3 regions of the Mesorhizobium sp. M0500 genome follow, and region 1 is predicted to be linked to each of the others. Evidence: predicted binding sites of a transcription regulator. Region 1 holds the regulator's gene; each other region holds the start of a gene.
What was found. Region 1 encodes LexA, which represses DNA repair genes until DNA is damaged. Its sites were predicted from a motif close to TGTTCNNNNTGTGTTCNG; they were not measured.
Positions count from the first base shown of each region.

Region 2: recA (recombinase RecA) is a predicted target of LexA. The motif match lies at 4,345-4,362, and genes of this name have one in related genera.
Region 3: NKI70_RS13105 (DNA recombination protein RmuC) is a predicted target of LexA. The motif match lies at 7,797-7,814, and genes of this name have one in related genera.

Region 1 is NZ_JAMYRB010000009.1:15,777-25,829, reverse strand. It holds gene NKI70_RS17975 (SurA N-terminal domain-containing protein) at 1-1,754, shown strand, start outside; gene trpD (anthranilate phosphoribosyltransferase) at 1,751-2,761, shown strand; gene trpC (indole-3-glycerol phosphate synthase TrpC) at 2,766-3,578, shown strand; gene moaC (cyclic pyranopterin monophosphate synthase MoaC) at 3,581-4,087, shown strand; gene NKI70_RS17955 (molybdopterin molybdotransferase MoeA) at 4,087-5,292, shown strand; gene NKI70_RS17950 (hormone-sensitive lipase) at 5,300-6,130, opposite strand; partial or broken gene kynU (kynureninase) at 6,227-7,475, opposite strand; gene lexA (transcriptional repressor LexA) at 7,918-8,652, shown strand; gene NKI70_RS17935 (ComEC/Rec2 family competence protein) at 8,646-10,053, opposite strand, start outside.
Region 2 is NZ_JAMYRB010000007.1:146,747-156,799, reverse strand. It holds gene NKI70_RS15785 (cysteine desulfurase) at 35-1,276, shown strand; gene NKI70_RS15780 (SUF system Fe-S cluster assembly protein) at 1,282-1,677, shown strand; gene sufA (Fe-S cluster assembly scaffold SufA) at 1,787-2,167, shown strand; gene NKI70_RS15770 (GFA family protein) at 2,331-2,828, opposite strand; gene NKI70_RS15765 (TfoX/Sxy family protein) at 2,919-3,242, shown strand; gene NKI70_RS15760 (PfkB family carbohydrate kinase) at 3,277-4,209, opposite strand; gene recA (recombinase RecA) at 4,487-5,584, shown strand; gene alaS (alanine--tRNA ligase) at 5,844-8,510, shown strand; gene NKI70_RS15745 (PhzF family phenazine biosynthesis protein) at 8,575-9,369, shown strand; gene NKI70_RS15740 (glutathione S-transferase family protein) at 9,616-10,053, opposite strand, start outside.
Region 3 is NZ_JAMYRB010000005.1:336,981-347,033, forward strand. It holds gene NKI70_RS13060 (hypothetical protein) at 1-607, shown strand, start outside; gene NKI70_RS13065 (GGDEF domain-containing protein) at 943-2,043, shown strand; gene NKI70_RS13070 (2-dehydropantoate 2-reductase) at 2,033-3,064, opposite strand; gene dapE (succinyl-diaminopimelate desuccinylase) at 3,194-4,393, shown strand; gene NKI70_RS13080 (hypothetical protein) at 4,396-5,004, shown strand; gene truA (tRNA pseudouridine(38-40) synthase TruA) at 4,986-5,741, opposite strand; gene NKI70_RS13090 (GNAT family N-acetyltransferase) at 5,760-6,269, opposite strand; gene fmt (methionyl-tRNA formyltransferase) at 6,266-7,195, opposite strand; gene def (peptide deformylase) at 7,213-7,743, opposite strand; gene NKI70_RS13105 (DNA recombination protein RmuC) at 7,847-9,109, shown strand; gene NKI70_RS13110 (GFA family protein) at 9,149-9,553, opposite strand; gene NKI70_RS13115 (cation diffusion facilitator family transporter) at 9,621-10,053, opposite strand, start outside.

The DNA.
Region 1 (10,053 bases):
CCGGAGGCACCAAGGTCTCGATCAACGAATACCGCCTCGCCTACGATCGCCAGCTCAGCGTGATGTCGCAGCAATTCGGCCAGCGCATCAGCCGTGAGCAAGCGACGGCGCTCGGCATCGACAACCAGGTGCTGGCGCAACTCGTGTCGGGCGCCGTCCTCGACGAGCAGGCCCGCAAGCTCGGACTCGGCCTGTCAAAGGACCGGCTCGCCGAACTGACGCGTGAAGACCCGGCGTTCAAAGGGCCTGCCGGAAGCTTCGACAGGAGAACCTTCGAGTACCTGCTTCGGCAGATCGGCATGCGGCCGGAAGACTATTTGAAGAACCGCGCCCAGGTCGCGGTCCGCCAGCAGATCGTCGAGGCGGTTTCGGACGGCCTCAAGGCCCCGGATACATTCTTCAAGGCGGTCGCGCTCTATCGCGGCGAAGATCGCACCATCGACTACCTGACCTTGCCGAAATCGCTGGTCGAACCGATAGAAGCGCCGTCCGACAGCGCGCTTTCGGCCTATTTCGAGGAAAACAAGAAAACCTACGCCGCGCCCGAATACCGCAAGTTCTCCTATGTCAGGCTCGAACCGGAAGACATCATGGATTTGAGCGCGGTGACCGACCAACAGGTCAGCGACGACTACAATAAGAACAAGGCGCGCTACACCACGCCGGAGATGCGCACCATCGAGCAGCTTGTGTTCAAGACACCTGATGCCGCAAAGGCGGCGCTCGATTCGCTCAGGACCGGCGCGACCTTCGACAAGATCGTCGCTGCCGAAGGCAAGACGCCGGCCGACACGCTGCTCGGCACGCTGGCCAAGGACAAGATCGCCGACAAGGCGGTCGCCGATGCTGCCTTCAAACTAAACGTCAATGAGGTCAGCCCGGTCGTACAGGGCGCCTTTGGTCCCGTTCTGCTGCGCGTCACCGAGATCAAGCCCGAAGTGGTGAAGCCGCTGGCCGAAGTGTCCGAGCAGATCCGCAAGGACCTGGCACTGGGCGAGGCAAGCCGCATCTTGCTGGACGTGCACGACAATTACGAGGATACGCGCGCCTCGGGCAGTTCGCTCGCCGAGGCAGCCGCCAAATTGAAGCTGAAGGTCGTCACCATCGATGCCATCGACCGCACCGGCCAACGGCCGGATGGAAGCATCGTCAAAGACCTGCCGGAATCGCCGGCACTCATCAAGGCGGTGTTCGAATCCGAACCCGGAACCGACAATGAAGGCCTCACCACCGCCGATAACGGCTTCGTCTTCTACGACGTGAGCGCGATCACGCCTGCCCGCGACCGCACATTGGACGAAGTCCGCCAGAAGGTCGTGGCCGACTGGACCGCGGCGGAGACCACCAAACGGCTCACCGCAAAAGCACAAGAGCTCGAGAAGCGTCTCAAGGCCGGCGCCACGCTCGAGGTGATCACCGGTGAGCTCAAGCTCGAAAAGCAGACCAAGCGCGGCGTCAAGCGCGATGCTGACGACGTCGATTTCGGCAAGGAAGGGGCCGCCGCGATGTTCGGCGTCGGCGAAGGCGGCACCGGGCTGATCCCCTCACCTACGGGCGACGGACAGATCCTGTTCAAGGTTGCCGAGGTGTTCGAGCCTGCCGGGGCCGATGCCAGCTCAGTACCCGAGGACGCACAGAAGTCCTTCACCTCCGGCATGTCCGACGACCTGCTCGACCAGTTGGTGGCGCAGTTGCAGACGCAATATGACGTCCGCATCGATCAGACGGCCGTAACCCAAGCCCTGGCCAGATGAGCGCGCTGAAGATCCACATCGCCAAGGTCGCCGCCGGCAGCGCTCTTTCTTTCGAGGAGGCGCGCGAGGCCTTCGACATTATCATGTCGGGCGATGCTACCCCCGGCCAGATCGGCGGCTTCTTGATGGCTTTGCGCGTGCGCGGTGAGACCGTCAGCGAGATCGCCGGCGCCGTCGCCACCATGCGCGCCAAGATGCTACGTGTCGAAGCCCCCGAGGGCGCCATCGACATTGTCGGCACCGGCGGCGACAATTCGCACAGCGTCAACATTTCGACCGCATCCGCTTTCGTCATCGCCGGCAGCGGCGTGCCCGTCGCCAAGCACGGCAATCGCGGACTGTCCTCGCTGACCGGCGCCGCCGATGTGCTGATCGCATTGGGCGTCAAGATCGACATCCCTCCGGAGACGATCGGCCGCTGCATCCACGAGGCCGGCGTCGGCTTCATGTTCGCGCCGGCGCATCACCCGGCGATGAAGCATGTCGGCCCGACCCGGGTCGAGCTCGGAACCCGCACCATCTTCAACCTGCTGGGCCCGCTTTCCAATCCGGCGAGTGTCAGACGGCAGATGGTCGGCGTGTTCTTGCCCGAATGGATCATGCCCGTGGCAGAAACGTTGAAGGAACTTGGTGCCGACCATGCCTGGATCGTCCATGGCGACGGCTATGACGAGATCACCACCACCGGCGAGACGCTTGTCGCCGAACTGGCCGGCGGCGAGATCCGCAGCTTTACGCTGACCCCGGAAGCCGTCGGACTGAAGCGGCACACCAAGGACGAGTTGCGCGGCGGCGACGCCGCCCACAACGCCCAGGCACTGCGCGACATGCTGGGCGGCGCCGCCGGCGCCTTTCGCGATACGGTGCTGATGAATGCCGGCGCCGGGCTGGTGGTGGCCGGCAAAGCGACGACGCTTGCCGACGGCATGGTAACGGCGGCGCAGGCCATCGACAGCGGCCGCTCGCTGAAAGTGCTCGACAGGCTGATCGAAATTTCGAACGGTTAAAACCATGTCCGACATCCTGCGCAAGATCGAGGCTTACAAGCGCGACGAGATCACGGCGGCCAAGGCGCGCGTGCCGCTCGCCGAGATCAAGGCACGGGCGACGGATGCCGACGCGCCGCGCGGCTTTCTTTCCGCCCTTGAAGCAAAGCGCAAATCCGGCAGGTTCGCGCTGATTGCCGAAATCAAGAAGGCTAGCCCATCCAAAGGCCTGATCCGCGCCGATTTCGATCCACCGACGCTGGCCAGGGCCTATGCGAAGGGCGGTGCCGCCTGCCTTTCGGTGCTGACCGACGCACCCTCCTTCCAAGGCGCGCCCGAATTCCTCACCACTGCGCGCGCTGCCATCGAGCTGCCTGCATTGCGCAAGGATTTCCTGTTCGACCCCTATCAGGTCTACGAGGCCAGGGCATGGGGCGCCGATGCCATCCTGATCATCATGGCCAGCGTCGACGACGCGTTGGCAAGAGAACTCGAAGCGACAGCGTTCGGGCTCGGCATGGACGCGCTGGTCGAAGTGCATGACGAGGCTGAAATGGAACGCGCGCTGCGGCTGTCGTCGCGGCTGATCGGAATCAACAACCGCAATCTCCGGACCTTCGAAACCAGCCTACAGACCTCGGAGCGGCTGGTAGCGATGGTGCCGGCCGACCGCCATCTGGTCAGCGAGAGCGGTATCTTTTCGCACGACGATTGCCGCCGGCTGGAGCAGAGCGGCATTGCGACTTTCCTGGTCGGCGAGAGCCTGATGCGCCAGCAGGACGTGGCCGCGGCAACGCGCCTGCTGTTGACGGGCAAGGCGCCGGCAGAGGTCGTTTGAGGATGGCGGCCGCCCTCACCCATCTTGGCGCGCAGGGCGAAGCCAACATGGTCGATGTCGGCGACAAGGCTGAGACGGTGCGCACGGCAGTCGCAGAAGGTTTTGTCGCGATGCGGCCCGAGACGCTGGACATGATCCTCGCCGGCGACGCCAAGAAGGGCGACGTGCTGGGCACCGCGCGCATTGCCGGCATCATGGCGGCCAAGAAGACGCATGAACTGATCCCGCTTTGCCATCCGCTGCTGCTGACCAGGATATCTGTCGATATCGAGGCGGACGCCGCGCTGCCCGGCCTGAAGGTGACAGCATTGACCCGCGTCACCGGCAAGACCGGCGTTGAGATGGAGGCTCTGAGTGCCGTCTCGGTCGCTTGCCTGACCATCTACGACATGGCCAAGGCGGTCGACCGCGCCATGGTCATCTCCGGCATCAGGCTGGTTGAAAAGACCGGCGGCAAATCCGGCGACTACAAGATCACCGGAGACGGGGCCACCGAGGCAGGCCGATAATGGCGCTGGTCCCAGTTGCCGAGGCGCTCGAGCGCCTGCTGGACGGCGCAGCAGCGCTGCCGGGCGAACGCGTCGCACTGCTGGATGCCGCCGACCGCGTGCTGGCGGAGCCGGTTGTGGCGCTCCGCACCCAGCCGCCGTTCAACGCCTCCGCCATGGACGGCTATGCCGTGCGGGCGGCCGATATCGCGTCCGTACCGGCAAAGCTTTCGGTGGTCGGCATGGCGCCGGCCGGACGCGGCTTTGCCGGAACGGTGCAGCAGCGGCAGGCCGTGCGCATCTTTACCGGCGCGCCGCTTCCCGAAGGCGCCGACACTATCGTCATCCAGGAGAACGTCCGCGATCTCGGTGGCGGCAGCGTCGAAGTGACGGAACCGACGGTGCAGGGGCGCAACATCCGCCGCCTCGGGCTCGATTTCGCCAAGAGCGATGTCCTGCTGCCCAAAGGCCGCCTGCTCGACCCGGCGGCCTTGTCGCTGGCGGCATCGGCCAATCACCCCGAGGTGCGCGTGGTCAAACGGCCGCTGGTCGCCATCATCGCCACCGGCGACGAATTGCTGCCGCCGGGCAGCGATCTTGGCCCCGACCAGATCATCTCCTCCAACGCCTATGGTGTCGCCGCTGCCGCACAGTCGGTCGGTGCGCGCGCGCTCGACCTTGGCATCGCGCCGGACCGCAGGGAGGCGATCGCTGCGCTGGTTGAAAAGGCCGTGAAGGCTGGCGCGAACGTCATCGTCACGCTGGGCGGTGCCTCGGTCGGTGACCACGACTTCGTGCATGACGTGCTGACCGGGCAAGGCATGACGCTCGATTTCTGGAAGATCGCCATGCGGCCGGGCAAGCCACTGATGTTCGGGCGGCTGGGAGACATTCGCTGCATCGGCCTGCCCGGCAATCCGGTGGCAAGCCTGGTCTGCACTCAGCTCTTCCTGAAGCCGCTGCTGGCGCGGCTCGGCGGCCGCGCCTTTCAGCAGGATATACGTCGGGCACGGCTCGGTGCCGCCATGCCGGCCAACGATCTCAGGCAAGATTATGTGCGGGCTGTTGTCATAGATGACGCCGGTACGCTCGTGGCGACGCCGTTCGGCATCCAGGACTCCTCGATGCTGAAAATGCTGGCCGATGCCAACGGGCTGATCGTTCGCGCGCCGTTCGCGCCTGCCGCAGCGGCGGGCTCCCCCTGCGACGTGCTGATGCTACGCTGAACCTGCCTCACTCCGAGATCAAGGTCCGGGTCAGCGGATGGTCTGGATCGGCCAAACCGTCGATGATGTTGAAATGATGCCGGTCAGGCTCGACGACCGAGCTGGTCGCGGTACCCAGGCCGATCCAGATGTTGGCCAGCAACGCGCTCTGACGCAGGAATTCGGCGCGCTCGCCGCCGCCGGCCCAGCAGGTCAGGCGGGCCTTGTCCATCGGGCGCAGCAGCACCGGGCTTTCGGCCTGCGCCTCGGCCTCATCGATCGCGATCGTCTTGTTCATGCCGGTGCGCATGATCGGGCGCAAATCATGCACCCCCGAGATCGACACCACGTGACGAACGCGCCGGACGACTTCGGGCGCCAGCGGCGTCGTCGCCGTAACCATCCGGCTAACAAGATGGCCGCCGGCCGAGTGCCCGGTCAGCATCAGCGGCCCTGGGACCATCGCCGCCGCCTTGCCGATCGCCGCGCCGACTTCCTTGACGATGCCGCCAATGCGTATCTGCGGACAGAGCGTGTAGGACGGCATCGCCACCGCATAGCCGCGATCAACAGGGCCAGCGGCAAGATGCGACCAGAAATTCTTGTCGAATTCCATCCAGTAGCCGCCATGAACGAACACCACGAGTCCCTTGGGCTTGATGGCCGGCAGGAAAAGATCGAGCCGGTTGCGTGGGTTGTCGCCATAGGCCATGTCGAGCCGCGCCCTGCCCTCGGTCGAAAGCACGTCGCGGAAAACCCGCGCGGGCTCGATCCAGGCCGCCGGCCAGCGATCGCTGCCGGCTATGTTGGCGCCGTTGGCATAGGCGTTGTCCCAATCGGCAATGTGACGTTCGAACACCCTGCGCCCTCCCTGGCAATATGGCCTTGCAACGTAGCCGTGAGCATCGCGCGGCACGTCGTCGCCAGCCTCACGATTCCAGCTCTCGCATCAATCTCAAGTGACAGCTGCTTTGATGGCGAAGCGCGCATCCTTCCACGCACCGGTGCGCAGGATATCCTCAAGCACTTTGACGGCCTGCCAGACATCGGCATAGCCGACATAGAGCGGGGTGAAGCCGAAGCGCATGGTCGATGGCGCGCGAAAATCGCCGATCACGCCACGTTCGATCAGCGCGCGCATGACCTGGTAGCCATGCTCATGCATGAATGAAATCTGGCTGCCGCGTTTTTCCCCATCGCGCGTGCTTTCGAGCGTGAGCCCGTAAGTGCCGCACTTTGCCTCGACAAGCTCGATGAACAGATCCGCCAGCGCGATGCTCTTCTTGCGCACCGCCGTCATGTCGACATCGTTCCAGATGTCGAGCGCGCCCTTCAGCGTGCGCATCGACAGGACCGGCTGGGTGCCGCACAGAAACCGGCGGATGCCGGTGCCGGCCGCATAGCCTGGCTCGAAGGCGAAGGGCCGTGCATGGCCCCACCAGCCGGTGAGCGGCTGCTGGATGTCGGAAAGATGCCGCTCAGCCGCATAGATGAAGGCAGGCGCGCCCGGGCCGCCATTCAGATATTTGTAGGTGCAGCCAACGGCAAAATCGGCGTTTGCCTTGTCGAGCTCGACTGGCATCGCGCCGGCGGTGTGGCAGAGATCCCAGACGATCATCGCCCCGGCTTCCTGAGCCCTGCGCGTCAGCGTCGGCATGTCGCGCAGTTCGCCCGACTTGTAGTTGACGTGGTTGACCAGCACCACGGCGGTGCGTTCGTCGATCAGCTCTTCGATGGTCGGCGCGTCGACCCCCGAGAGGCGCAGCAGCGTATCTTTTCGCGTCGAAACCACACCCTCGGCCATGTAGAGGTCCGTCGGAAAACTATCGCCCTCGGCGACGATGACCTGCCGCTCCGGTCGCATGGCCATGGCGGCGTGCAGCAGCTTGTAGATGTTGACTGATGTCGTGTCGCAGACCACCGTCTGGCCGGCCGCGGCACCGATCAGGCGCCCGAGCTGGTCGCCAAGTTCAAGCGGCATGTTGAACCAGCCGGCCGTGTTCCATGCGCGGATGAGATCATGCGACCATTCTTCGGGTCGCGGCCTTGTGCAGTTCATCGAAAGCGGCACGTGAAGCAGCTCCTAGCGAATTGCCGTCAAGATAGATCACTCCTTGCGGCAACACAAAGCGGTCGCGCATCGCGCGCAGCGGATCCGCGGCATCCATCGCTTTTATGGCCACGAGATCGGGAATTCCTGTCATGATTTGTCTGCTCCCCCAAGATCCAACGCAACGCAGGACACGCATCGACTGTTCTTCCATTACCTGGTTATGCGCAGCAAGGCTCCACCGGCGAGAAGCAGCCTGACCAGGCGGTGGAAACTTAACCGCGAGGTTGGCGTTTTGAGTTCGTTTCGTTCACGGTGCATTGACCAAACCGCACAGTCGATAGGGGTTCACTTCCGTGCCCTTTGCCGACCGACGGCCGATGCCAGTGCCGCCTTCTAGGAGGCCAGAAGGGCGCAAACGAAAGCAGAATCAAGGCGATGAGGCTCGCGGCGGTGAAAATGCGGTACGCCGGTAGGGGACGTCGTTTGTTTCCCGAGCCTTAACGCATTCATTAAACTTTAAACAGTTGCGGAACACAACTGGAACAGATAGTGTTTGTTCTGGGTTTGTTTTTCTGATTCTGTTGGGGGTCGCTATGCTGACACGCAAACAACACGAACTGCTTATGTTCATCCACGAAAGGTTGAAGGAAAGCGGTATCCCGCCTTCATTCGACGAGATGAAGGAAGCGCTCGACCTGGCTTCCAAATCCGGAATCCACCGGCTGATTACGGCGCTGGAGGAGCGCGGCTTCATTCGCCGTTTGCCCAATCGGGCCCGTGCGCTGGAGGTGCTGCGCCTGCCTGACTCGATCGCCCCCGGCCTCAATGCGGCACGCAAGTTCTCGCCGAGTGTCATCCAGGGCAGTCTTGGGCAAGGCGGTTCTCGGCAAGGCAAGCCGTCATCGTCGCGCGTGCCCGCAGCCGGAAATGACGACGATGTCGTCGCCGCCGTTTCGATCCCGGTGATGGGCCGCATCGCCGCTGGTGTGCCGATCGATGCCATCCAGCACCAGACGCATTCGATTTCGGTTCCGCCGGATATGATCATGGGCGGCGAGCACTATGCGCTCGAGGTCAAAGGCGATTCGATGATCGAGGCCGGCATTTTCGACGGCGACACGGTGATCATCCGCAATGCCGATACGGCGAGCCCCGGTGAGATCGTGGTGGCACTGGTCGACGAGGAGGAAGCGACGCTGAAGCGGTTCCGCCGCAAGGGCGCCTCGATCGCCCTGGAAGCCGCCAATCCGGCCTACGAGACGCGCATCTTCGGACCAGACAGGGTCAAGGTGCAGGGCAAGCTCGTCGGACTGATCCGCCGCTACTGAGCTCCGCCCTTGGCGCCGGCTTTGGGGTTGTCGGCCCTGCGGTATGGCGGCAGGCCCCGTGCCGCGCGTGAAAATTTCCGCTGCACGTGCCAGGGCCGGTATGATTTTTCGACGGCAAAGCGGATCTCGGCGCGCGTTGCCGCTTGTGGATCGAAATAGACGGCGGCACTTCCCGCGCGCGCCAGTTGCCGTTTGGTGACGACGAGGACCAGCCGGTCGTAGTAGCAGGGGTTATGGGCGGTGGCGTCGTCGATGACGATCAAGCTGGCAAAGGCGCAGGCTGGCCGCGCAATATCGCGGTCCTTGGCTTGCGCGATGATCGCGCCGGATGGATGCCTGGCAAGGCAGAGGCCGTCCGTGCAAATGAACGGCATGCCCGGCGGTAGGTCGGCCGGATCGGCAATGTCGAATTGCGGGTCGTTCTTTCCAGGTGTTTCCGGCGCGACGATAGCCTCTGATGTGAGCGCGCGTTTCCAGTTGTCGATGGTGAACTCATTCGGGCGTGCCCGGTTGACCGCGAGTTCACCGCTGCCGATCGGCAGCGCGACCAGCCGTGCGTCCTCCGAGACCAATACGTCGGGTATGCGTGTCTGCGTTGTCGTCAGCAAGCCGGCGAGCGCAAAAGGAAGTGCCGCCAGCCGCAACCAGGTCGTCGCCATGCTGGCAATGACGAGGGCGATCGTCACCAGAAGGACGGATCTCAGCGAAATCAGCCCGACCGCATCGATCGGCGAGCGCTCCGAGATCCACCCGGACAGGGCGATCATCGCCGTCAGCCCCTTGCCCATGACATAGAGGAAAGGGCCATCCGCACCGAACGGCATCGCCAGCGCGCTGAGAACGGCGAAGGGCATGACGACCAGTGAGACGATGGGCATGATGGCCAGATTGGCGAACAGGCTGAGCGGCGCCACGCGCTGGAAATGCCATATGGCGAAAAGCGCCGTGGCGCTCCCTGCAATGATCGAGGTCATGGCCAGACCGCACATGCCCAGCAGGACCTTTCGAGTGGCAAAGCGTAGCGGCGACCGCCGCGGCGGCGGCGTGGTGGCCCTGCCGGCGCGGTAATCGGACCAGCCTGCATAGGCGCCGACAAGGGCCGCCGTCGCGGCGAAGGACATCTGGAAACTCGGACCGACCACCTCGTGCGGCGACACCAGGATGACCGCGATGGCCGAGATCGCCAGGTTGCGCATGGTGAGCGCGGCCCGGTCGAACAGCACGGCGATAAGCATCACCGCCAGCATGATGAAGCTGCGTTCGGCTGCCACGACAATGCCCGAAAAGACGAGGTAGGCCGCAATCGAAAAAAGCGCGGCGGCCGCGGCATATTTCTTGACCGGCCGTCGCGATGAGAAATCGGGAAACAGCGCAAAGGCACCCCGCAGCAGCGCCATGATG
Region 2 (10,053 bases), on a different contig from region 1:
GACGGAATGAGGCGGTGCCTCGAGAGAGCTTGTGATGGACCAGAAAGTCGAAAACATCCCCTACGACGTCGAGGCGATCCGCCGCGACTTCCCGATCCTGTCGCGGCAAGTCTACGGCAAACCGCTGGTCTATCTCGACAATGGCGCCTCGGCGCAGAAGCCACAGGCGGTGCTCGACGCCATCCAGCACGCCTATTCCCAGGAATATGCCAACGTCCATCGCGGCCTGCATTTCCTGTCGAATGCCGCGACCGACGCCTATGAGAAGGCTCGCGAGACGGTTCGCCGTTTCCTCAATGCGCCGAGCACCGACAACATCGTCTTCACCTCGAACACCACGGCGGCGATCAACACGGTCGCCTATGGTTTCGGCATGCCGAACATCGGCGAAGGCGACGAGATCGTGCTCTCGATCATGGAGCATCATTCCAACATCGTGCCGTGGCATTTCATCCGCGAGCGGCAAGGCGCCAAGCTGGTCTGGGTGCCGGTCGACGATCTCGGCGTCTTCCACATCGAGGAATTCGAAAAGCGGCTGACCGACCGCACCAGGCTCGTCGCTATCACGCATATGTCGAATGCGCTGGGCACGGTGACGCCGATCAAGGAGATTGTGCGCATCGCGCATGCCCGCGGCATTCCGGTGCTGGTCGACGGCAGCCAGAGCGCCGTGCATATGCCGATCGACGTGCAGGACCTCGACTGCGATTTCTTCGTCTTCACCGGCCACAAGGTTTATGGCCCGTCGGGCATCGGCGTGCTCTACGGCAAGAAGGATATTCTGGAGCGCATGCGCCCGTTCATGGGCGGCGGCGAGATGATCGAGGAGGTGACGCAAGACATCGTCACCTACAACGATCCGCCGCACCGTTTCGAGGCCGGCACGCCGCCGATCGTCCAGGCGATCGGGCTGGGTGCCGCGCTCGAATACATGGAAAACATCGGCCGCGAGCGCATCGCCGCGCACGAGGCCGATCTGAAGGATTATGCGCATCAAAAACTGCGCGCCATCAACTCGCTGCGCATCTTCGGCGATGCGCCCGGCAAGGGCGCCATCATCTCGTTCGAGCTGCAGGGCATCCACGCGCATGACGTGTCGATGGTCATCGACCGGCAGGGCGTGGCGGTGCGCGCCGGCACCCATTGCGCCCAGCCGCTGTTGAAACGCTTCGGCGTAACATCCACATGCAGGGCATCGTTCGGCATGTATAATACCAGGGCTGAAGTCGATGCTTTGGCCGATGCGCTGGAAAAGGCGCGAAAGTTCTTCGGGTGACGATCATGGATGATGCCAGCCACACCGCCGAAAGCACGGCACTGGATATGACCACCAATGCGGCGGTTTCCGGGTCAACGATTCCCGCCGACGAACTGGCGCGGCTGACCGACGACATCGTCTCGGCGCTGAAGACGGTCTATGACCCGGAAATCCCGGCCGACATCTATGAGCTCGGCCTGGTCTACAAGATCGACATCGAGGACGACCGCTCGGTCAAGATCGACATGACGCTGACCGCGCCGGGCTGCCCGGTGGCTGGCGAAATGCCGGGCTGGGTCGAAAACGCCGTCGGCGCCGTCGAAGGCGTCTCCGGCGTCGAGGTCAACATGACCTTCGACCCGCCCTGGTCGCCCGACCGCATGTCGGAAGAGGCGCAGGTGGCGGTTGGGTGGTACTAGCATCCGACCAGCCAGAGGCTGGCGCACTTGCGCCGGGTACAAAACTTCACCATTTTAGGTGAGGAATCATTCGGCAGGCCTTGAACCTGCGCGCATGGAGAAGGAAAACATGGGACGCTTCGCCGTCATCACGATGACCGAAAAGGCCGCCGACCGGGTTCGCGAGATCGTTGCGACCCGTGAGAATGCGCATGGCATTCGCCTTGGCATCAAGAAGGGCGGCTGCGCCGGCATGGAATATACGGTCGATCTGGTGACCGAACCCAATACCAAGGACGACCATATCGAGCGTGACGGCGCCCATGTCTATGTCGCGCCGGAGGCGGCCCTTTTCCTGTTCGGCACCGAGATGGATTTCGAGCAGACGACGCTGCGCACCGGCTTCACCTTCCGCAATCCGAACCAGAGCTCGGCCTGCGGCTGCGGCGAATCGGTCGAATTGAAGCCGGCTGATCTGAAGGCACTGGCCGAAGCACGCGCTTCGGCCTGAGAATTTTCTTTTCCTTAGTAGGATTTCGCGAGACCCCCTCATCCGGCCGCTTCGCGGCCACCTTCTCCCCGAGGGGAGAAGAGGTCGCGAACGGTTGAGCCAGTCTCTTCTCCCCAGCGGGGAGAAGGTGGCCCGAAGGGCCGGATGAGGGGGACTGCCGAAGCTAATCCACCCACATCCCCGTTCGCTTGTGCCAGTCTGCGATCGACTCCTCCGGGTAGACGTCGAACACCTTGTCACCCTTGCCGATGTCGGGCTCGACCCAGTTCGCCTTGTATTTCAGCATCAGATGCACCTTCTCCGGCGGTTTCGGCAGGTCTGTGTCGATCGCCGAGGCAAACGGATGCACCAGCTCCGGCCAGGTCGGATCGTAGAGCCAGAGTGCCGTCCCGCATTTCGTGCAGAAGTTCCGCTCGCCCGTCGAGGTCTCGCGTTGCGGGTGCTCGTCGTCCTCGATCTCGGCGCGGTAGACGCCGAGATGGCGCTTGCCCTGGATTTTCAGCGTTTCGTAATCGGCGCCGAGATTGATGGCAAAACCGCCGCCGCCCTGCTGCTTGCGGCAGATCGAGCAGTAGCACAGCATGAACGGCACCGGCGTGTGGCTTTCCACCTCGAAACGCACGGCATTGCACCGGCAGGACCCTTTGAGCAGAAGCGGCATGAAAAACTCCGACGAAATTGATTCTGAACTTGTCAGGATGGTGCCGGTTGCGTCGATGACAAGGGGAAATCCGGGTGACATGATCGCCGCATGGACAACGAGCGCATAGAAGAGCTTTTCGAAGGCCTCGGCCCGGTCAGCATCCGCAAGCTGTTCGGCGGCAAGGGCATCTATTTCGACGGCGTCATCGTCGCCATCGTCATCCGTGGCGAATTGATGCTGAAGGCCGACGCCGAAAGCGCCCCGGATTTCGAAGCGGCCGGCTGCCGGCAATGGACCTATACCGGCTCGCGCCACGGCAAGCTCGTGTCGATGCCCTATTGGAGCGTTCCCGACAGCGCCTTCGACGATCCCGACGAGATGGCGATCTGGGCACGCCGCGCCTACGAGGCAGGACGGCGCGCCGGCAAATAGGCTGCGTCATGCTTCGGCAATTCCGGGCCGCACTTCATGCCAGGTCCCGCGCCTCGGGCACGAGCGCCAGCGCTTCGGCAAAGCCAGCGCTGGTGAAGGCGGCACTCTCGACGACGAGCATAGCTGCGGCAATGCCTTCGCGCAGTGCCGCGCGTAGCGTCAGGCCGCGCAGCAGGGCAGCGATCGTGGCGCCTGCCAATGCGTCGCCGGCGCCGGCAGTATCGGTCCGCTTTTGTAGCGGCGGTGGCGAGATCGAGAACGCGCTCAATTCGTCGAAACCGAGCACTGGTTCGTCGCCGGCGGTGATCACGCCGCTTTTCAGCCCGGCGCGTATTAGGCCGTCGACGATGCCTTGATCGTCAGCATCGATGCCGACGTCGGCGAGCACGCCGGCCTCCTGCCGGTTCATGAAGGCCAGCGCCAGACGGTCGAGCACCGGCATCAGCCGCGCCGCCTTATTGGGCGAGACCGCAAGCGCAAACACCGGCTTGTCGGCGGCGAGTGCCGCCAGCCGCCCCAGCGCGGTCGACGGCAGGTTGGCGTCGCACAGCACCGCGTCGGCCGAACCGATCGCTTCCCGCACCTTGGCGCGGCGGATCTGCTTGGGAAGCGCCAGCTCGTAGAGCACCATGTCGGCAAGGCCGGCGATCAGCCCGCCGTCGCTATCGATCAGCATCGTATGGCTTGGCGTTGCTCGGTCGAGGAACACCGCCGACAGGTCGGCAATGCCGGCCTCGGTGACGGCGCGTAAAACCGTGTCGCCAAGGGCATCGCCGCCGCGCACCGAAAGCAGCGAGGCCGAGGCGCCGCGTCGCACCGCACAGCGCAAGGCGTTGAAGACGGCACCGCCGACATGCTCGCGCATCGTGCCGGGGTTGGAAGCGGCCGGCACGAAGGCGCCGGCAACCCGGCCGCGCCGCTCGATATAGGCGCCGCCCACGGCCAGGATCGTCGGGGATTTGATCATGCCGTCAAAATGCCCTTTAGCTGTTGCCCGGGGGAGACTAGGTCGCCGGGCGGAACCCTGCAATCGCGGGTCCGATTCGGTTGGTGACGGCAACGGCGCCGCATGCGAGGCGAGACACATCGGAAGCAATAATTGCGAAACAAAAATAGAACAAATAGGGATATGCGTTATTTTTCAAACCCTTGGTGCTCATTGACAAATGAGAACAAATGAGGTACATTCTTTTAAGGATTGCGGGATTGTCCGGCCTCCATTGACGACCACGGGGTGATGTATCATGGCTCAGAATTCTTTGCGGCTTGTAGAGGACAAAGCGGTGGACAAATCAAAGGCTCTGGATGCGGCGCTGTCGCAAATCGAGCGTGCCTTCGGCAAGGGCTCGATCATGCGGCTCGGCGCGAACGAGCAGGTCGTCGAGATCGAAACGGTGCCGACCGGCTCGCTTGGGCTGGACATCGCGCTTGGCGTCGGCGGTCTGCCGCGCGGCCGCATCGTCGAGATCTACGGGCCGGAAAGCTCGGGCAAGACGACGCTGGCGCTGCACACGGTGGCCGAAGCCCAGAAGAAGGGCGGCATCTGCGCCTTCGTCGATGCCGAGCACGCGCTCGACCCGGTCTATGCCCGCAAGCTCGGCGTCGATCTCGAAAACCTTTTGATCTCGCAGCCCGATACCGGCGAGCAGGCGCTGGAGATCTGCGACACGCTGGTGCGCTCCGGCGCCATCGACGTGCTGGTGGTCGATTCGGTGGCGGCGTTGACGCCGCGGGCGGAAATCGAAGGCGAGATGGGCGATTCGCTGCCCGGCCTGCAGGCCCGCCTGATGAGCCAGGCACTGCGCAAGCTCACCGCCTCGATCTCGCGCTCCAACACCATGGTCATCTTCATCAACCAGATCCGCATGAAGATCGGCGTCATGTTCGGTTCGCCCGAGACGACGACCGGCGGCAATGCGTTGAAATTCTATGCCTCGGTCCGCCTCGACATCCGCCGCATCGGCTCGGTCAAGGATCGCGACGAGGTCGTCGGCAACCAGACCCGCGTCAAGGTCGTCAAGAACAAGCTGGCGCCGCCCTTCAAGGTGGTCGAGTTCGACATCATGTATGGCGAGGGCGTCTCCAAGACCGGCGAGCTGGTCGATCTCGGCGTCAAGGCGGGCGTGGTCGAAAAGTCGGGCGCCTGGTTCTCCTACAATTCGCAGCGTCTTGGCCAGGGCCGCGAAAACGCAAAACTGTTCCTGCGCGACAATCCCGACACGGCGCGCGAGATCGAGCTGGCGCTACGGCAGAATGCCGGGCTGATCGCTGAGAAATTCCTTGAGAACGGCGGCTCCGAAAGCAGCGACGACGGTTTCGAGGACGACGCCGGGGTGATGTAGGGCAGGCGACGCCTCGCTGAGCCTCAGCCAGGTTTCGATTTGATGTTTTGATTTTGAGTTTGCGTAATCGATGCGTTTCGAACCGCCGGCCCAGGGCCGGCGGTTCGCGTTTGACGGCGAGGCAGACGCATTTCAAGGCGCTGGTGAAAGCCGGGATTTGAGCCCATTTGGTGTTTCTGGACAGGCTGCGGTGCGACCGCTAAAAGGCCATGTCTATTTTCCGCCGGCAGCCGGCGGTTCTCTCGAAAAGGCAGTATTCATGAGTGGCGTCAACGAGATCCGGTCGGCATTTCTCGACTATTTTCGCAAGGAAGGTCACGAGGTCGTCGCGTCAAGCCCGCTGGTGCCGCGCAACGACCCGACGCTGATGTTCACCAATGCCGGCATGGTGCAGTTCAAGAACGTTTTCACCGGTCTGGAGAAGCGGCCGTATTCGCGCGCCACGACTGCCCAGAAGAGTGTTCGCGCCGGCGGCAAGCACAACGACCTCGACAATGTCGGCTACACCGCGCGCCACCTGACCTTCTTCGAGATGCTCGGCAATTTCTCCTTCGGCGACTATTTCAAGGAGCGGGCCATAGAGCTTGCCTGGAACCTGATCACCAGGGAGTTCGGGCTGAAGAAGGACAAGCTGCTGGTCACCGTCTACCACACCGACGACGAGGCGGCCTCGTACTGGAAGAAGATCGCCGGCCTTTCGGACGATCGCATCATCCGCATCGCGACTTCGGACAATTTCTGGGCAATGGGCGACACTGGACCTTGCGGGCCGTGTTCGGAGATATTCATCGACCGTGGCGAGCATATCTGGGGCGGCCCTCCCGGCAGCCCCGAGGAGGATGGCGACCGTTTCCTTGAATTCTGGAACCTGGTGTTCATGCAGTACGAACAGGTGACGAAGGAGGAGCGCGTCGACCTGCCGCGTCCGTCGATCGACACAGGCATGGGCCTCGAGCGCATGGCATCCATCCTGCAAGGGGTTGAAAGCGTCTTCGAAACCGACCTGTTCCGCCACCTGATCGACGCTGCGTCGTCGGCGCTTGGCAAAGGTCCGGATGCGGACGCCGTCGCATCGTTGCGCGTCATCGCCGATCACCTGCGTTCGTCCTGCTTCCTGGTCGCCGACGGCGTGCTGCCGTCCAACGAAGGACGCGGCTACGTGCTTCGTCGCATCATGCGCCGCGCTATGCGCCACGCGCAGTTGCTCGGCGCCCGCGATCCGCTGATGTGGCGCCTGGTGCCGGCACTGGTCCGCGAGATGGGCCAAGCCTACCCGGAACTGGTGCGCGGCGAACAGATGATCACCGAAACGCTGAAGCTGGAAGAGACGCGCTTCCGCAAGACGCTGGTGCGCGGCTTGGGCTTGCTTTCGGAGGCGACGGAAAAGCTGGCCTCCGGCGACATGCTGGATGGCGAGACAGCGTTCAAGCTCTACGACACCTATGGCTTTCCGCTCGATCTGACGCAGGACGCGCTGCGCCAGCGCAACATCTCGGTCAACCTTGCCGGCTTCACCGAGGCGATGGAGCGGCAGAAAGCGGAGGCGCGCAAAAGCTGGGCCGGCTCCGGCGACGTGGCGACCGAGACGGTATGGTTTCCGGTGCGCGAGAACGCCGGCGCCACCGAGTTCCTCGGCTATGAGACCGAGCAGGCGGAAGGCCTCATCCAAGCGCTGGTCAGGGGCGGCAAGACCGTCGACAGCGCCGGCAAAGGTGACGCCGTTGCCGTGGTTGTCAACCAGACGCCGTTCTATGGCGAGTCCGGTGGCCAGATGGGCGACACCGGCGTCATTTCGGGCGACGGGTTCTCGATCGAAATATCCGATACCCAGAAGAAGGCCGATGGGCTTTTCGTCCATCTCGGCAAGGTGGCTAACGGCACGGTCAAGACGGGCGCGACCGTCGAGCTGAAGGTGGACCACGCGCGTCGCTCCAGGCTGCGCGCGAACCATTCCGCCACGCATCTGATCCATGAGGCGCTGCGCGAGGTGCTGGGTACCCATGTGGCGCAGAAGGGCTCGCTGGTCGCGCCCGAGCGTCTGCGCTTCGACATTTCGCACAACAAGCCGATCTCGCCTGGCGAGCTCGAAGAGGTCGAGCGCATGGCAAACGAGATCGCCGTTCAGAACGGCCCTGTAACCACGCGGCTGATGTCTGTCGACGACGCCATTGCCGAAGGCGCCATGGCGCTGTTTGGCGAGAAATATGGCGATGAAGTGCGCGTCGTTTCGATGGGCACGGGCTTGCATGGCGCCAAGGCCAACCGGCCCTATTCGGTCGAGCTATGCGGCGGTACCCATGTCAGGGCGACCGGCGATATCGGCCTGGTGCGCATCGTGTCCGACAGCGCGGTCGCTGCCGGCGTACGCCGCATCGAGGCGTTGACCGGCGAGGCGGCCAGAAAGCATCTCGACGAACAGGACAAGCGGTTGAAGGCGGCCGCCGCCGCGTTGAAGATTTCGCCGGCCGATGTGCCGGCCCGCGTCGAGGCGCTGCTCGACGAACGCAAGAAGCTCGAAAAGGAGCTGACCGAGGCGCGCAAGAAGCTGGCGCTGGGCGATCGCTCGCCAGCCGGTGTGCCGGCGGAAAACGAAACCATTGCCGGTGTCGGTTTTCTCGGCAAGGCGGTATCGGGCGTCTCGCCAAAGGATCTTAAGCCGTTGGCCGATGCCGGCAAGAAGTCGCTCGGCTCCGGCATCGTCGTCTTTGTCGGCGCCGGCGAGGACAACAAGGCAAGCGTCGTCGTCGCCGTCACCGATGATCTGACCGGCCGCTTCAGCGCCATCGATCTGGTGCGCGTCGCGTCCGCGGCATTAGGCGGGCAGGGCGGCGGCGGGCGACCCGATATGGCTCAGGCCGGCGGCCCGGACGCCTCGAAGGCCGAAGACGCGATCGCTGCGGTGAAGGCGGCTCTCGAAGCGGCGTGAACCTGCACCGGGGGCGGCACGGCCGAAATGGCGCGCCGCCCAGCGGATATCTTTGAGGGCCGATATGCCGACGCTGACGATGTATCAGGTCGATGCCTTTGCCGAACGGGCCTTCCAGGGTAACCCTGCCGCCGTTCTCCTTTTGGAGGAATGGCTGTCGGAGCAGGTAATGCAGGCCATCGCCAACGAAAACAATCTTGCTGAAACCGCGTTTGTGCGGCCGAATGGCAAAGGTTGGGATTTGCGCTGGTTCACGCCGGTCCATGAAGTCGACTTCTGCGGCCACGCCACTCTTGCGGCAGCCCATGTGCTGGCTACGGAATACAATGGTCAGGGCGAAATGGCCTTCGCCACCCGGGTCGGCGAGCTGCGGGTTTCCCGGTGGGAAGGGGCCTATCAGCTTGATCTGCCGTGTTTTCCGCCGCAGCCCATCGAGGAAGAGCTGAACTCGGCGCTGCAAGCGATATTGCCTCAGCGGCCATTTGCGAGCTTCTGCAATTTCGAGAACCTTTTTGTCGAGCTTGCCGACGAGACAACCGTGCGATCTTTCGTTCCCGATCTGCTCAGGATCGGACGTTTTCATCCTCTCGGCCTGGTTATTACCGCGCCTGGGCGAGCCCACGATTTCGTCTCCCGTTACTTCGTGCCCGGGGCGGGCATTCCCGAGGATCCGGTTACCGGCTCCATTCATGCGACGCTGGTACCTTACTGGGCTGAAAAACTCGGCAAGACGCATCTGTCGGCATTCCAATGCTCGCAGCGCGGCGGGCATTTGCTATGCGAACTGGCCGGAGATCGCGTGCTGATCACAGGCCGTGCGAAGACCTTCATGAAGGCGGAGATCTACCTTCCCGATTGAGCGGCTTGCGAGGCAGAGAAGGCAAGGATCTGGGAGAATTTGTCGCCAGCCTCGGCGGGACAGCACCCCCCTCTGTCCTGCCGGACATCTCCCCCTCAAGGGGGGAGATTGGATGTCACGATTGCCTTCGCCACTTGTCAATGATTGAAGAAAAGCGGGGCAATGAACCTGCCAATCTCCCCCCTTGAGGGGGAGATGTCCGGCAGGACAGAGGGGGGTGCTGTCCCTCGGCCTCTCGTATCTTTGTCACCCTGCCTTTTCGGCTTTCGCAAAACTCGCGCGTTGAGTGATGCGCGCATACCAATCCCGAATATCGGCAAACTCGGCCAGCAGGGCTTGTCCCTCGGCGACCTTGACGAAATAGCCGATGATCGGTGCGGCGTGCAGGTCGGCCAGCGTCAGGTCCGTTCCCAACAGCCAAGGCCCTTCGGCTTTCAGCGAGGAGAGCGCCTGCAATGCCGTTCTTGCCTGCCGCAACCCGTTGGCGATCACGGCTTCGTCGGGCGGCGTTTTTTCCAGCCGCTCGACAGCGACATCCCAGACCATGGTCCTGTAGGCGTAGGCGTCGAGCAGGCCGGTGATCTGGTTCATGCGTGCTCGAGGCCGGGCTTCGACCGGTTGCAGCGCCGGGCCGCCAAAGGCTTCGTCGACATAACGGGCAATCGCGCCGGTCTCGTAGAGGCG
Region 3 (10,053 bases), on a different contig from region 1:
CCTCATCATCGCCGCCTTCGTCGTCGGAGCGCTGATGTTCCTGTTCGTCGGCACAATCCTGCCGCTCGGCCGCATCTCGGGAAACCACGATGCCTTCCAGTCGATGCAAGGCATCGAAGCCTCCCTCAACATGATCATCCTCGCGGTGCTGGGCTTTCTGGCCCTGATTCGCTCCGAGGAGCGGATCAAGCGCAAGCGGGTGTTTCGCCAGCTCCACGGGCTGCGTTCGCTGATCCACGTCATCGACATGCACCAGCTGACCAAGGATCCGGCAACGCTTTCAGCCAGTTTCAAGCCGACTGCGCATTCGCCAGCCCGCATCACCAACGCCGCCGACCTTGCCCGCTATCTCGACTACTGCTCCGAGATGCTGTCGATCACCGGCAAGATCGCCGCGCTGTTTGCGCAGTCGGTCAATGACGCCGTGGTCATCGACGGCGTCAACGACATCGAGAACCTGGCTTCGAGCCTCTCGCGAAAGATCTGGCAGAAGATCACGCTGATCGAAACCCCTCATGGGCAGCCGGCACGTGCGGCGAAGACCTATCCCGAGCCGGGTCCGCCGCGTCGGCCTGCAGTCCGCAGACAACCGGGGCCGGCAAGCTAAAACCGGCCATCCGGCGGCAGATCCGCTAGAACGGTTCATCGTTTCGCAGAAACGCCGAACCGCTCTATCTTTTTGTTTTGACGCAATTCCGGACGGAAAACCGCTTCACACTTTTCCTGGAATTGCTCCAGAGCGGCGGAACGGGGAGTTCCGAAAGCCCGGTTTTGCGCCGGATGCTCTAAGCGAATGTTAATCACCCTGGCCCAGCATGCCGGCGAAGACTGTGTCGACCGGCACGGAGCGCTCGACTGGCAAGCGACCTATCCCTGACCACCAACGAGCCGCGCAAAACGTGGAGCGCCGCCGCTCGCCTGTTTGCCTGGTTCTCTTCGCCGATGAAATTGGAACCGGAAGCTGTCCGCGCCCGGCTTCTCGACACCACCTTCGAGCGCAAATTCGCGGTCCTGTTCGGCACCATCAGCGTTCTGTTGGTTGCGGTCAGCGCCGCTCTTGCCACCGGGGATTGGTGGCCCTACGCCTGGATTGCCGCCGACCTGATGCTTTTCACCGTCCGCGTTCTGCTGATGCGGGAATGCGAGCAGGCCCGCAGGCGCGGCTCGAAAGGGCCGCTGGCGGGCCTGATGGCAGCCAGCGGCGTCTGGTCGGTCGTTTTCGGCCTCGGCTGCTATGGCTGTGTTGCCAGCGGGAATATGGCGCTTTCCGTACTTGCCGCCTTGAATGTCGCAGGCGTCGTCGGCGTGGTGTCGTCACGCAATGCGGCGACCCCGCGCTTCGCCATATTCGTCATGTTGGCCGTAAGCCTGCCTTACGTGGTCGGTGCATTGTTTTCTGCGGCGCCCGGAATGCCGATCGTCGGAATTCAAACGCCGTTCTATGTGGCCGGCGTCATCATCGTGCTGCTTCAGAACCACGCAATCAATGCCCGCATGATCCGCGCCGAACTGGACAATCGCGACCTGGCCATCAAGGACGCGCTGACCGGCCTGCCAAACCGCATCTTCCTGCAGGAGAAATTGCGCGACATGTGCCGCGACCTTGCGGCGCCGGCCGCCAATGGCGGCAAGCCGTTTGCAGTGCTCAGCATGGATCTCGACGGTTTCAAACAGGTCAACGACCGTTTTGGCCACGCCGTCGGCGACGTGCTGCTGCGCAAGGTGGCCGAACGATTGAAGCGCGGCTTCCGTCCGGGGGACGTGGTCTTCCGTATCGGCGGAGACGAATTCGTCATTCTTTTGCCCGCAACCTCGGAGATCGAGGCCACCTACCTGGCAAAGCGGGCCATCGAAAAGGTCTCGGTCCCCTTCGACCTCGGGGTCGGCTCCGCCATCCATGTCGGCTTGAGCGTCGGCAGCGCATGCGCACCCGCCGACGGAGGCGATCCGGAAATCCTGCTCACCTGTTCCGACCATGCGCTCTACGAGGCCAAGCGCACCGGCAAGGGCCGTTACTGGGCGCCTGTGCGGGCTACGATCTGACGGTCGCGACAACGGCTTCCGGCGTCTGGCAGGGCGATCCGCGCCTCTTCTGCTCGGCCGCGCGCACCAGTGCCGTAACATGCTTCAGCAACGGCGCCGGCGTGCCGGCCTTTTCGGCCAAACGCAGGACCGCGCCTTGCAGTTCGCCGATCTCCGTCGGCCGGCGGCGCTGAAGGTCATCCCACATCGACGAACGCGCGGCAGGGTCGATGGCAAGCATCCGCCGCGCCAAGAACTTGAACAGCCAGTCGGGCAGGCGAAGCACTTTCGGCAGCAGCGCGGGACGCAGGCCGGCGATGCGAGCGGGTTCGATGCCCGTCGCCATCATTGCCGCCAATGCTTCGTCGATCTGGCCGGCCAGGATCAGCCGCCAGCGGCGATCGGCAAGCTCTGCCGCCAGCGGCAGGCCGGAAAGCGCCACCAGCGCGTTGTTGAGGTTGAGCAGCAGCTTGCCCCATAGCACCGCTTCGATGTCACCATGCGTGGCAACGGCAAAGCCCTCAACGTCAAGCAGTTCGTCAAGGCCTGTCGGACCCTGTTCGATCATCACCTTGCCGCCGCTGGCGCGGTGCAGACGAAGCGGCAATTCGCCCTCCGCCGATTGGACCACGTTGAACGGCACCATGCCCGCGAGCACCCGCCGGGCGGCGAGATGGGCTCGCAACTTATCGGCATTGTCGACGCCGTTCTGCAGACTGAGTACCACCGCATCCGGTCGGGCATGGGCCGCAATAAGCCCGGCCATGTCCTGCGTCGCGCCGCTCTTGACCGTTAGCAGGATGACATCGGCACCGGGGAATGCCGCGGCCGGATCGGCGGTGACCGACAATGCCTCCGGCTTGACGGATCGGTCGCGGCCATCACGGTCGGTGATGCGCAATCCACCTTTTTGCAGCGCCTTCTCGATGCGAGGCCGCGCCAGCAGAACCACCTTTCGTCCGGCAAGTATCAGGCAGCCGCCGGCGTAGCATCCGATACTGCCGGCACCGGCGATTACGATCGTCCTGCCATGCGTGATCATGCGATGGCCCTGTCCTGGTCGAGAGGCCTGGCCGCAACTATACGGCATGAAAACCATAATGTCGGCGGCATGGCTGGCCCTTATGTCTGGCCGTGACAGGCCTTGCGCTTTCGACTATCGCTTTTGCCCATGACGCTGCCTACCGATCCGACCAGAAATCTGGCTGCTCTCATCCGCTGCGCTTCCGTGACGCCCGCCGAAGGCGGTGCGCTGAGCGCGCTGGAAGAAATGTTGAAGCCGCTCGGCTTTGCCGTCGAGCGCCCGGTGTTTTCCGAATCCGGCACACCTGACATAGAGAACCTTTACGCGCGGCGTTCCGGCAACGGCCCGCATCTGATGTTTGCCGGCCATACCGATGTCGTGCCGGTGGGCGATGAAACAGCCTGGACGCACCCGCCCTTTGCCGCCGACATCGCCAATGGCGAGATGTTCGGCCGCGGCGCCGTCGACATGAAGGGCGGCATTGCTTGTTTCGTCGCGGCGGTAGGGCGACATATTGCGCAGAAGGGCGGCCCGAAGGGTTCGGTCTCGCTGCTGATAACCGGCGACGAGGAAGGGCCGGCGATCAACGGCACGACGAAACTGCTCGAATGGGCGGCTGTCAAGGGTGAGAAATGGCATGCTGCGATCGTCGGCGAGCCGACCAATCCCGACGCGCTCGGCGATATGATCAAGATCGGCCGGCGCGGCTCGCTCTCCGGCACGGTCGTCGTCAACGGCCGCCAGGGACACGCCGCCTATCCGCAGCTAGCCGACAATCCCGTGCGCGGCCTGGTGACGCTGGTCGACGCCTTGCTTGACCCCGTCTTCGACAACGGAACAAGGGATTTCCAGCCGACCAATCTTGAGGTCACCTCCATCGATGTTGGCAACCCTGCCACCAACGTCATCCCAGCGAAGGCGGCGGCTACCTTCAATATTCGCTTCAACGACACATGGACCGTCGAGACGATCCAAGCCGAGATCCACAACCGCCTCGACCGGGCGGCGAAACGCAAGAAATACCGCGCCGGCAAGAAGACGCCGGTCGACTACGAGATCGTCTGGCGCGACGGGCCGAGCCATGTTTTCCTGACACGCGACGACAGGTTGATCGAGACGCTTGGCGGCTCGATCATGGCGGTGACCGGCAGAGAGCCGGCGCTCTCCACCTCCGGCGGCACCTCCGATGCCCGCTTCATCAAGGATTATTGTCCGGTGGTCGAATTCGGCCTTGTCGGCAAGACCATGCACATGGTCGACGAACGCGTGGCGATTGCCGACCTCGAGACGCTGACGCAGATTTATCTGCGCTTCGTTGAAGACTGGTTTGCGCAGGACATATCCTAGTGATGCTTTCAGCGGATGAAACCTACGCTTCGCTTGCCGGTGCCTGGCGGCTGATGCTCGGCAAGGCCGACGGATTTCGCCTGCTCGACCTTTCGGCGGACGGTTTCTGGAACTCCTTTTTTGCCATCGTCGTCGCGGCGCCGGCACTGATCGTCGGCTGGGTCGGTATTGCCAACGAGATCGGCGATCCCAACGCATTCGTCGGCCGTTTCAGCATGTTGATCCGCCTGGCCACCGTCGATATCGGCGCCTGGGTGCTGCCGCTCATAGGCCTCGCCCTGGTGGCGCCGCGGGTCGGCGTCGGCGGCCGTTTCGTCCATTATGTCGTGGCCAGCAATTGGGCCTCGGCGATCATCGCCTGGATGATGCTGCCATCGGCGTTGATCCGGCTTTTCCTGACGTCGGCCAACGAAGTCTCCGGACTCGTGTCGCTGCTGTTGTTCGCGCTGTCGATGGTCTTGACCTGGCGGATGACCAACGTTGCGATCGGCAGGGGTGCGGCCGCCGGCAGCGCCGTTTTTGCCGGCATGTTCGTGGCGTCGCTGATCGTCCTGTTCGGCCTGCAGGCGCTGCTCGGGATCAGCGTTCCGGATCAGCCAGGCGTCGGATAATCGACGCCGACGAGAAACAGCCCGTCGGGCGGCGCCACCTGACCGCAGGCGGCACGGTCGCGCGCCTCAAGCGCCGCCTTGAGGTCGGCAACAGTCCAGCCGCCTTCGCCGACACGTTTGAGCGAGCCGACCATCGAGCGCACCTGGTTGTGCAGGAATGACCGCGCCGAAGCGCGGACCTCAATGAAATCGCCCGCCCGGCTGACATCCAGCCGGTCGAGCGTGCGGACGGGGCTGGTGGCTTGGCACTGGGTCGAGCGGAAGGTGGTGAAATCATGCCGGCCAAGCAGCACCTTTGCCGCCTCGTGCATGGCACCGGCATCGAGCTGCTTCGGTACCCACCAGATCTTGCCCTTGTCGAGCGCCGCCGGCGCGCGGCGATTGACGATGCGGTAGAGGTAATGGCGGCCGATCGCCGAGAAACGCGCATCGAAGCCATCCGGCACGACGGCGGCCTTCAGGATGGCGATGCGCACCTTGGCCGCTTGCAGATGCGCGTTGACTGCGTCGCGCACCTTGTCGCCGGGCCATGCCTTGATCAGATCGACATGCGCCACCTGAGCGGTCGCATGGACGCCGGCATCGGTGCGGCCGGCGGCGCGCAGCGAAACCTGCTGACCACAGAACTTCTCGATCGCCTGCTCGATCGCCTGCTGCACCGATGGCTGGTTGGCCTGGCGCTGCCAGCCGGCGAAGAGACTGCCGTCATATTCGATGTCGAGGCGAAAACGCGGCATTCCCGGATCGAGGCGAAATCAGGCGGCAAGGGCTGAGCCGAAGGCCGAGGCGTAGACCAGCCTGCCGGTCTCCGGCGCCTCGCCCCAGGCAAGCGCCTGCAGGGCTTCGCCCTGATAGTCGCTGTCGAATTTCGCGGCACGGGCACGGCTGTAGCCGAAACGCCCATAATAGGCCGGATCGCCGAGCACCACGGCGAGCGTCTCGCCGGCAGCTTTCAGGCGGATATGAGCCTCGCGTACCAGGGCACCGCCGATGCCGGTGCCGTGGAACGACGGCTCGACCGCTAGAGGCGCCAGCGCCACCGCCGGGAAACTCTTGCCGCCATTCTGCACGAAGAGCCGTGAAAACAGGATATGGCCGACCACTTGCCCGTCTTCGTCCGCCACCAGTTCGACGACGGCATCACCGCCGGTGACCAGCGCGTCGACCAATCCGGCCTCCGTCTGCTGGCCGAACGCGTGTTCTTCGACAAGGCGGATCGCCTCGCGGTCCCGCGGCGTCGCCGCGCGTATGGACATCATGCTCATGACAATTTCATTCCTTTTTCGAGCTTGGCCCCGCGCAGAAACTCCTGCGCGGCAATGGGCCTTGCGCCCGCACGTTGAACTTCGACCAGCCTGATCGCGCCTGACCCGCAGGCGACCGTCAGACGGTCATCGAGAATTCCTCCCGGTTCGCCGGCGCCTTGCGAGAGCGTCGAGCGAAGCAGTTTCAGCCGTTCCACGCGGCCGCCGATTTCGGCCTCGCACCATGCACCGGGAAAGGGCGACAGGCCGCGAATCTGGTTGTGCACGTCGCCGGCAGGTCGCAGCCAGTCTATGCGAGTCTCCGATTTATCGATTTTCTTGGCGTAGGTCACCCCCACCTCCGCCTGTGTGGTAAATGTCAGCGTATTCCGCTCCAGCCGTTCGAGCGCTTGCACGATCAGCGCAGCACCGAGGACCATCAGCCGGTCGTGCAGATCGCCGGCCGTCATGTCGGGTCCAATGGGACATTTTTCAACCATTGCCACCGGCCCGGTGTCGAGGCCTTCCTCCATCCGCATCACCATAATGCCCGTTTCGGTATCGCCGGCCATGATGGCGCGCTGGATAGGGGCAGCGCCGCGCCAGCGCGGCAACAGCGATGCGTGACCGTTGAGGCAACCGAGCCGCGGCGCCTCGAGAATGGGTTTGGGTAGAAGCAATCCGTAGGCGACGACCACGGCGACGTCGGCGCGCAAGGCGCGGAACGCCTCCTGCTCCGCCTCGCTCTTCAGCGACACCGGCGACCGCACCTCGATGCCAAGCCGCTCCGCCTCGCGCTGCACCGGCGACGGCGTCAGTTCGAGCCCGCGCCGGCCGCCGGCGCGCGGCGGCTGCGTGTAGACGGCCGTCAACCCGTGCCCGGCCCCGGCAATCGCCCGCAGCGTCGGCACGGAGAATTCAGGCGTACCCATGAAGATGACACGCAGGGGCATTTCGTCGACGCCTACCCCACCATCTTGCCCGGCGCCTTGTCCCTGGCGAGCTTCTTGAATTTCTTGACCACCATGTCGCGCTTCAGCTTGGAGATGTGATCGATGAACAGCACGCCGTTGAGGTGGTCGATTTCATGCTGCAGGCAGGTCGCCATCAGCCCCTCGGCCTCGATCTCCTGCAGCTTGCCGTCGCGGTCGAGAAACTTCACCCGCACCGCCGCCGGACGCTCGACCTCGGCATAGTAATCCGGGATCGACAGGCAGCCTTCCTCGTAGACCGAACGCTGGTCGGAGCTTTCGAGGATTTCGGGATTGATGAAGACGTGCGGTGCCGGCGTCTCGTCCTCCTTGGCCAGGTCGATCACCAGCATGCGCAAGGGTTCGCCAACCTGGATCGCCGCGAGGCCGATACCGGGCGCGTCATACATGGTGTCCAGCATGTCGCCGGCCAGTTTGCGCAGATCGCCGTCGACACGCTCGACCGGTTTTGAAACCTGGCGCAGGACGGGATCGGGGAGGATGATAAGCGGCTTGATCGACATGGCGTCTCACCTAAGACCTCGCAGGAAAAGCGTCAACCGGGGCGCCTTCGGGTCGTTCACGTTTTGATCTGTGCCGGCAGACCGAATCATCTATGCTGTCGACATGAACGATCTGGCCACCATCCTGTCCGAACCTGTCGCCCGCCTCGGCGCCACCACGATCACGCTCGGCCAAGCCCTGGGTTTCGGCGCAATGCTGTTCCTCGGCCTGTTCGTGGCGCTCGTCGTTGCGCTCTGGCGATCGGCCAAGGCGCGTGCAGTGGCGGCCGCCGAAGCCGCCGACCACGCCCGCGACGCCGAGGTGCGGATGGCTGGTATCTTGGCAAGCCAGGCGGAAATGCAGGGCCGCATGGGCGCCATCGCCGAAGTGTTCGGGGCGCGCCAGGCGGAACTGACACAGTCGATCGGCCAGCGTCTCGATGCCATGACCGGCCGCCTGGGCCAGACCATGACCGAGCAGACGAGATCGACGCATGAGAGCCTCGCCAAGCTGCAGGAACGGCTGGCGGTCATCGATATCGCGCAAGGCAACATCCAGTCGCTGGCCGGCCAGGTCGTGCAATTGCAGGCGATCCTTTCCAACAAGCAGACGCGCGGCGCCTTCGGCCAGTCGCGCATGGAAGCCATCGTCGCCGACGGATTGCCGCACGGCGCCTATGAATTCCAGGCGACCTTGTCGAATGGCAGCCGGCCCGACTGCCTGGTGAAGATGCCGAACGGCGCACCGTCGCTTGCCATCGACGCAAAGTTTCCGCTCGAGGCGTGGAATGCCATCCGTGCCGCCGAAGGCGCCGACCTGCAGAAGTCCGCTGCACAGGCTTTCCGCCGCGACATCGAGGTGCATGTCCGGGATATTTCCGAAAAATACCTGATCCAGGGCGAGACGCAGGACACCGCCTTCATGTTCGTGCCCTCAGAATCGGTGTTCGCCGAAATCCATGAGAATTTCGAGGCCGTTGTCCAAAAGGCGCATCGATCGCGGATCGTCATCGTCTCGCCATCGCTTTTGATGCTGTCGATCCAGGTCATCCAGGCAATCCTCAAGGATGCCCGCATGCGCGAGCAGGCACACCTGATCCAGGGCGAGGTTATCCGGCTGATGGAAGACGTCTCCCGGCTCGACGAGCGGGTGCGCAAATTGCAGACGCATTTCGGCCAATCGGCCAAGGATATCGACGACATTCTGGTCTCGACATCGAAGGTGACCAGGCGCGGACAAAAGATCGAGGCGCTGGAGTTTGGCGTGCAGCCGGCGGAGGACACCGCTGGTTCGAATGGCAGCGGAGCAAAAGCGGAAAGCAGCCCGCGCGTCGCCGATTCGAAAACCGGGCAGTTGAGGCTAAGGGTCGTCGAAGGCGACGATTGAGAGCTACGCCGGAACCGGAGGCTTCGCCCGGGTCTGGCGCTACTGCTCCTCGATGATGGTTGTGCCTTCGAATTCCGGCAGCCAATGCAGCGCCGAGCGGTGCCAGATCTGCTTTCTCGGCACCAGTTGCTCGCGCTGCCGTGCCGTGCCGACCCTGATACCGTAAACCTTCGGTCCCTCGCCCGCCGACGTGGCGTAGAGATGCGAGCCGCACTCACCGCAAAATGCCTGGGCGCGCTTGGCGCCGCTCGAACCGGTCTTGATGTAGATCTTCGGCGTGCCCTTGGTGATCCTGTAATTGTCCTCGGACGCCGGCACGGTGACGCGAAAGGCCGTTCCGGTTAGCTTCTGACAATCGATGCAGTGACAAATGGTGGTCTTTTCCGGATCGACTTCGGCCTCGTAAGTGATAGCGCCACAATGACACGCGCCGTCGATTTTCATCTTCGTTCCTCCTGGAGCTTTTGCCCGCAATCATAACCGGGACTGCCCGATGGCGCAGCCATTTTCCTCAGGCCGGTTCCCCTCCGGACGCCGCCAAGGCCTTGCTCCGGCGTTCCCAGGTGCCGGTGGTCTGCGGCTTGACGAACAGCCGCGTCACCTCCGGCATCTCCGCTTTCAGCCGCGTCTCGAGGCGCTCGACACAGGTCTCTATCTCCGGCGCCGACAAATGATCCTCGAACTCGATGCTCAAAGCGGCGACGATCTCCTGCGGACCCATATGCAGCGTCAGCACGCCATTTGCCCGTTGCACCGCCGGGTCCTGCTGGACGATGGCCAGCACCTCTGTTTGCACCTCGGGCGAGGCCGGCTCGCCGAGCAGCAGGCTCTTGCTTTCGCGCGCCAGGAAGATCGCGGTCCCGCCCAGGATGAGCGCGATGCCGATCGACGCGGCGCCGTCGAGCTTCGGCATGTCCAGCAGTTCCGCCGCCGATATCCCGGCG